Linked DNA regions of Pyxidicoccus trucidator. The protein of the gene in region 2 interacts with the protein of the main gene of each other region in a pairwise test. Links are inferred from orthologs where the notes say so. Each region holds a gene or a part of one and is shown on either strand. Other genes may lie near its edges.

Region 1 (3,217 bases), on a different replicon or contig from region 2:
AGTCGCTCAGCGACAGAGGCTGGTGGTCCACGCTCACGCTCGTCAGCGCCACCCGCGTCTCCGCGCGCACCTGGGGGCGTCCCGTCCCCTCGCCTCCCGTCTCCACCACGTCCGAGCCCGCCGCCTCCTTCACGTGGCCGTCCGCGAAGAGCGTGAAGGCCAGGTGCCCCTTCAGGCGGGGTACGGGCGCCGGAGTGCGCGAGCCAGGAGCCGCCACCCGCAGGTAGCGCCGCTTCGTCTTCGTGTACGAGTTCGCGCTGCCCCCAGCGAGGTACTCCGACTCGAAGTCACCCGTGGTGTCCGTCTCCTCGGTGCTCCACTGGGCGCCCTCCTCCGCCACGAACTGCATCGCCGCCAGCAGCGAGCGCACGAAGCGCCGCGTCGGTCCGTCCTGCGCCGGGTCGAAGTGCACCGCCAGCACCCTGCCCCGAGCGTCCTGCGCCACGTACACGGGGCGCTCGAACATGGCCTGGAGTCCTCTCCGGGCCTCGGCGCTCATCACCACCGGCGTCTCCTCCGTCTCCGCCTCCACCCGCAAGGGGACGAGCTGCCCCTGGAACAGGTGGTGTCCGCCCTCGCTCCCCAGGTACGTGAGGGCGAGCTCGCCACCCCAGCCGGTGTGCACTGTCTTCCGGCCCGTCTCCGTGTCCTCGGTCGTCCGCGTGTCCAGGTCGAACGTGTAGCGGTGGCGCTGGCCCGGGGTGAGCACGCGCTGCGTGCCCTTCACTCCCTGCCGGACGACTCCTTCACCCGGAGGCACTCGGAGTCGTGGTGTCCCTGGAGTGGAAGGCCCTGTGAGTCCGTTCGTTCCGTCACTCGCGCGCCAAATGCCCCCGGCCGCCAGGATGGCGAGCAACAACAGCAGGTTCTTCGCGCGAGGGGTCACGACACACGGAATACGTGCGCCCGATACATTCCTGGTCGTACCTGCCCCGCATCCGGGTGACGGAGGGAGTAGGGCCTTCCGGACTCTGAGGGGAACCCGTTACACCGGACGTGCTGCGTCATGGCCCGGCGCTTCGGGTGCGGAGGCTCAGCTCCCGCCGAGCTTCAGCTCCAACTCAGCCAGCTCGCGCTGCACGACCGTGTCGGTGTCGCGGAGGCCCTCCACCTTGCGCACGGCGGAGATGACGGTGGAGTGGTCCTTGCCGAAGCGCGCGCCAATCTCCGGGAAGGAGCTCTTCGTCAGCTTGCGGCTGAGGTACATGGCCACCTGCCGCGCGTGGGCCAGGGCCTTGTGACGCCGGTCCTCCTTCAGCGCCTCCACCGTCACCTTGTAGAAGCGGGCGACTTCACGCTGGATGGCCTCGATGTCCACCGAGCGCTGCGCCGGAAGGATGTCGCGCAGCACTTCCGACGCGAACTCCTCCGTCACCTGCTGGCGCGTCAGGCTGTGCACCGCCGACAGCTTCACCAGCGCACCCTCCAGCTCGCGCACGTTCTTCTGGATGTGCTTGGCGATGAAGTGCGCCACCGAGTCCGGCAGGTCCAGCCCCTCCGCCACCGCCTTCTTCTGGAGGATGGCCACCCGCGTCTCATAGGAGGGCTCGCGGATGTCCGTCAGCAACCCCATGGTGAAGCGGCTGCGCAGCCGCTCCTCCAGGCCGGGAATCTCCGCCGGCACCGTGTCGCTGGTGAGGACAATCGCCTTGCCCATCTCGTAGAGCGTGTTGAAGGTGTAGAAGAACTCCTTCTGCGTCTCCTCGCGCTTGCCGAGGAACTGGATGTCGTCGATGAGGAGCACGTCGCACTCCTCACGGAACTTCCGCCGGAAGTCCCCCATCCGGTGCTCGCGGACGCTCTCCACGTACTCGTTGGTGAACTGCTCGCTGGAGAGGAAGACGACGCGCTGCGACGGGTCCCTCTCCCAGATGTGGTTGCCCACCGCCTGGAGCAGGTGCGTCTTCCCCAGGCCCGTGCCGCCATAGATGTAGAGCGGGTTGTAGGCGTGGCCCGGCTTGTCGGACACCGCCATGGCCGCGGCGGCGGGGAGCTGGTTGCTGTCCGCCACCACGAAGGTGTCGAAGGTGAAGCGCGAGTTCAGCCGCCCCGGGCGCGTCGAGCTCGCCTTGACTGTCGGTGTGGGTGGGAAGTGGGGGTCGGGCTCCAGACCCTCCACCACCTCATAGGCGATGGTGACGAGCCCCTCGCCCTGCCGCGCCAGCTGTGCATCCAGCATGGGGCGGTAGTGATCATCCACCCAGTCACGGAAGAAGCGGTCCGGGACGCCCATGACGAGGGCCCCCTCGCGGATCTCCAGCGGGCGCATCCGCTCCAGCCACCTCAGGGCATAGTCGAACTTGTCCCGGCGGATCTGTTCGAGCATCCGAGTCCAGATAATTCCGGCACTTGGAAGCGGAGATGTAGCGTGAGCGAGGGCGTTCAAGTGTGTCTCGACCGTGCAAAGCGGGGGGCCTGCGAGCGTTCGGCCGTGCTAACAGACGCTCACAAGTCGATCAAGGAACCGGCCCAACGCGGCGGATCTCCACGTGCTTTTCCGGACGTGGGTGATCGGCAACGGGCATGCCGACCCGCCACGGTAGTAGCCACTCACGCCCCTCCCCCCAAGCGCTGGGGGGCGGATCATCCACCCGGACTCGCGGTACGGGTCGCAAAAGGACCAGGCCCCCGCTGTCTCCCCGCCCGCCCCCCGGGTCGGCGGGCCTGGAAGGCCACAACGTCCTTTCACCCCGAAGCGTGTTCCTGCGTGTTCCGGGGCAAGCCGAGCACCGATTCCGGGCCAAGGTGAGCAACGACTCCGGAGCATGGTGAGCAGCCATTCCGGGGGTGCCGAGCAGGCATTCCGGGCATTTCGAGCACCGATTCCGGGGATGCCGAGCAGGCATTTCGGTGAAGCCGAGCACCCGGCGGATGAGGTGGGCTACACCTCCGTGAACTTCGCGCCCGTGAGCTTCGCGCGCTCCAGGGCCGCCTTGATGTCCTCGGAAACGATGAGGGCAACATCCCAGCCCCAGGTGCGGAACACCTTGGCGCCGCCCACCTTGGTGCGGTCGATTCGCATGCCAGCCACGGAGCGATACTTGCCGAGCTTGTCCGGCCGCTCGTCCTCCGGCTTCCAGTACAGCACCTCGCGGGACGCCTTGTCGTCGATGCAGCGGACGAGCTTCGTGGCCACGAGGATGAGGTACTGGTCCGGATGGCCCTTGAGGTCCACGGGGATGAGCTGCACGTCGTTGGGAGCCAGCTCCGCGAAGAT
Region 2 (3,230 bases):
AGTTGCTCAACGTCATCCTGGGCGGCACGCTGTTCCAGGACATCGGCCGCGAGGTGCCGGGCGCGCGCGAGCACGAGCAGAAGCATGACCGCACCCAGCCCCAGCACCCGGTGGACGTGAAGAACGGCACGCTGCTGGCGGAGGCGGTGGGGCACGGCCAGCTGATGGTCAACTCCACGCACCACCAGGCGGTGCGGGTCGCGGGCAAGGACTCGGTGGTGTGCGCGGTGGCGCCGGACGGCGTGGTGGAGGCGATTGAGTCCACCGTGCATGGCTTCGCGGTGGGCGTGCAGTGGCACCCCGAGTACATGGCCACCAGCATTCCCGTGCACCTGGGCCTGTACAAGTCCTTCATCCAGAAGGCGCGCGAGCACCGGCGGTGATTCCCCGCGTCCTCCTGCTGGCCGGGCATGAGCCCACGGGGAGGGCGGGGTTGCTGGCGGACGTGTCGGCCGTGCTGGCGCGGGGTGGCCAGCCGGTGGCGGTGCCCATGGCGCAGACGGCGCAGGGCACGCGGACGTTCACCTGGGTGGCCGCCGCGCCGCGCATGCTTTCCGCGCAGGTGGCCGCCGCGCGCGAGCTGGGCCCGCTGCACGCGGTGAAGTGGGGCATGGTGCCGGGGCCCGCGCAGCTGTCCGCCGCGCGCGTGGCACTGGAGGGCTCGGACGCGTGGTGGGTGGTGGACCCGGTGGTGCGCACCTCGCGGGGGCAGCCGCTGTCGCGCCTGTCCGCGCGGGGCTACCTGGCGCTGGCGGGCCCGCGCGTGGTGCTCACGCCCAACCTGGACGAGGCGGGCTGGCTGCTGCGCCGGCCCGCGCCCCGCTCGGTGGAGGAGGCCGTGGAGTCCGCCGCCGCGCTGGCGCGGTACGGCTTCGCCGCGGTGTTGGTGAAGGGCGGGCACCTGCCGGACGTGGAGGGGCTCGCGGACGTGCTGGCCACACCGGAGCGCGTGCGGGTGCTGCGCGGTGAGTGGCTGGAGCGCGCGCCCGGACGCCGTGGCACCGGGTGCCGGCTGGCGTCCGCGCTGGCCACGGAGCTGGGGCGGGGCCGCACGCTGGAGGCCTCGGTGCGCGCGGCCCGGGGCCTGGTGGTGCGCTACCTGCGCGCCGCGTAGCGGACCGGCTACTCGCCGCGGGAGCGGCTCTCGAAGCGGGTGTATTCCGAGAGGAACACCAGGTCGACGGAGCCCACGGGGCCGTTACGCTGCTTGGCGACGATGAGCTCCACCGGGATGACGGTGCTGGAGGGCGGAGCCGCGCCGTCCGGGCCGCCTTCGTCCGTATCCTCACGGTGGATGAACATCACCACGTCGGCGTCCTGCTCGATGGAGCCGGACTCACGAAGGTCGGACAGCATGGGCTTGCCGCCCTTGCGCTCCTCCACCTTACGGTTGAGCTGGCTGAGCGCGATGATGGGCACCTCCAGCTCCTTGGCCAGCTGCTTGAGCGCGCGGGAGATTTCCGCGACTTCCAACTGGCGGCTCTCCACCTTGCCCTTCTGGTGCATGAGCTGGAGGTAGTCGATGACCAGCAGCGACAGCCGGGGGTCCTTCTGCTTCACGCGCCGCGCCTTGGCGCGCAGGTCGAACGGGGACAAGCCACCGGAGTCGTCGATGTAGATGGGGGCGTTGTAGAGCGCGCCCGCCATCTCCTGGAACTTCTCCTCGTCGTGCGGCGACAGCCGGCCGCCGCGCAGCTTCTTCATGTCCACGCGCGCGGTGGAGGCCAGCAGACGCATGAGCAGCTGGTCCGCGGGCATTTCCAGGCTGAAGATGCCGACGGCCTTGTTCTCCTTCAGCGCCGCGTGCACGGCGATGTTCATCGCGAGGGACGTCTTGCCGATGCCCGGCCGCGCCGCGAGGATGATGAGCTCGCCCGCGTGCAGGCCGGTGAGCTGGTTGTCCAGGTCGATGTAGCCGGTGGACAGGCCCGTGATGCCCGTGGCCGCGGCCTTCATCTTGTCGAGCAGGTCGAGCGTCTGCTCCATCAGCTCGCTGACCGGGCGCAGGTCGCCCTCGCGCTTCTTCTCCGCGAGGAGGAACACCTTGCGCTCGGCCTCGTCGAGCAGCACTTCCAGCTCGCCCGTCTCCGAGCTGGCGAGCTCTTGAATCTCCCGGCCCACGTTGGCCAGGCGCCGGCGCAGGGCCTGGTCCTTGACGATCTGCGCGTACTGGACGGCGTTGGACGCCAGCGGCACCACCTGGTCCAGCCGCATCAGGTACGCGGGGCCGCCCACGGCGACGAGCTGGCCGAGGACCTTCAGCTCCTCGGCCAGGGTCAGGTGGTCGACCTGCTTGGACTGGCCGTCCAGCTTGAGCATCGCCGCGAAGATCTGCGCGTGCGCGGGGCTGGAGAAGTCGTCCGGGAAGACCACCTCACCCACGGCGGCGATGAGGGTGTTGTCCGCGAGCACGGCGCCCAGCACCGCTCGCTCCGCGGCCAGGTCCTCGTGAACCCGCCGGCCTTCTCTGATGTCGAGGACGTTATCCATGGCTGCCTGCCCACTCTACAGGCGGGCCTGACATCTCCAAATTCCCGCCACAGACCTGTAGCACCGGGTGGGTGGAGGGGGGCGACCCTACCCCCTGACTCACCCCTCCAGGCCCCACTTCTGGAGGAAGGCTTCACGCCAGGTGCGGCTGAGCACCACGGTGGTGCCGTTCTTGAGGACGAGGATGCCGTCCCCGTGCGTCCAGGGCTCCAGCCGCGCCACGGCGTCCAGGTTGATGATGTCGCCGCGGTGCACGCGCACGAAGCGCGCGGCGTCCAACCGATCTTCCAGGGCGCGGAGGCTCTGCCGGACCAGGTGCTCGCCCTGGTCGGTGTAGAGGCGCACGTACTTGTCCTCCGAGGACAGGCGCCAGACGGTGTCCAGGCGCAGCGGCACCCAGGCCTCGCCCACCTTCACCACCAGCCGCTCCAGCGGGCGCGCGGGCTGGGCGCGGGACAGGTCTTCCAGCAGCGACTGGAGGCGGCCTGTCTCGGGCTGTCCGCCGATCAGCAGCGCGTGGGCCTTGTCGAGCGCCCTGCCGAAGCGGTCCGCGTCGTAGGGCTTGAGGAGGTAGTCCACCGCGTGCGCGTCGAAGGCCCGGAGGGCGAAGGCGTCGTAGGCGGTGGAGAAGATGACGGCGGGGCAGTCCTCCGGGCCGAGCGCCTCCAGCACCTCGAAGCCGGTGAGCCCCGGCATCTGCACGTCGAGCACCAGCAGGTCCGGGCGCAGGGCTCCCACGC

What was found.
Region 1: the proteins of dnaB (region 2) and dnaA interact in binary tests that used the Escherichia coli proteins (3 or more experiments, as listed by UniProt). The link is inferred for Pyxidicoccus trucidator from one-to-one orthologs.

Annotation. Positions count from the first base shown.
Region 1 is NZ_JAAIXZ010000019.1:232,811-236,027, reverse strand. The notes cover bases 211-3,115. They hold dnaA (chromosomal replication initiator protein DnaA), read right to left. Parts: upstream 2,387-3,115; coding sequence 1,034-2,386; downstream 211-1,033. Other genes in these bases: G4D85_RS38985 (imm11 family protein), read right to left, coding at 2,882-3,115; G4D85_RS38995 (HEAT repeat domain-containing protein), read right to left, coding at 211-727. Also shown: more of G4D85_RS38995, read right to left, coding at 1-210; more of G4D85_RS38985, read right to left, coding at 3,116-3,217. UniProt on the Escherichia coli protein: Plays an essential in the initiation and regulation of chromosomal replication. Binds in an ATP-dependent fashion to the origin of replication (oriC) to initiate formation of the DNA replication initiation complex once per cell cycle.
Region 2 is NZ_JAAIXZ010000005.1:525,375-528,604, forward strand. What follows is about bases 307-3,224. They hold dnaB (replicative DNA helicase), read right to left. Parts: upstream 2,491-3,224; coding sequence 1,123-2,490; downstream 307-1,122. Other genes in these bases: G4D85_RS18010 (gamma-glutamyl-gamma-aminobutyrate hydrolase family protein), read left to right, coding at 307-383; thiD (bifunctional hydroxymethylpyrimidine kinase/phosphomethylpyrimidine kinase), read left to right, coding at 380-1,114; G4D85_RS18025 (LytR/AlgR family response regulator transcription factor), read right to left, coding at 2,590-3,224. In the rest of the region: more of G4D85_RS18010, read left to right, coding at 1-306; more of G4D85_RS18025, read right to left, coding at 3,225-3,230. UniProt on the Escherichia coli protein: The main replicative DNA helicase, it participates in initiation and elongation during chromosome replication. Travels ahead of the DNA replisome, separating dsDNA into templates for DNA synthesis.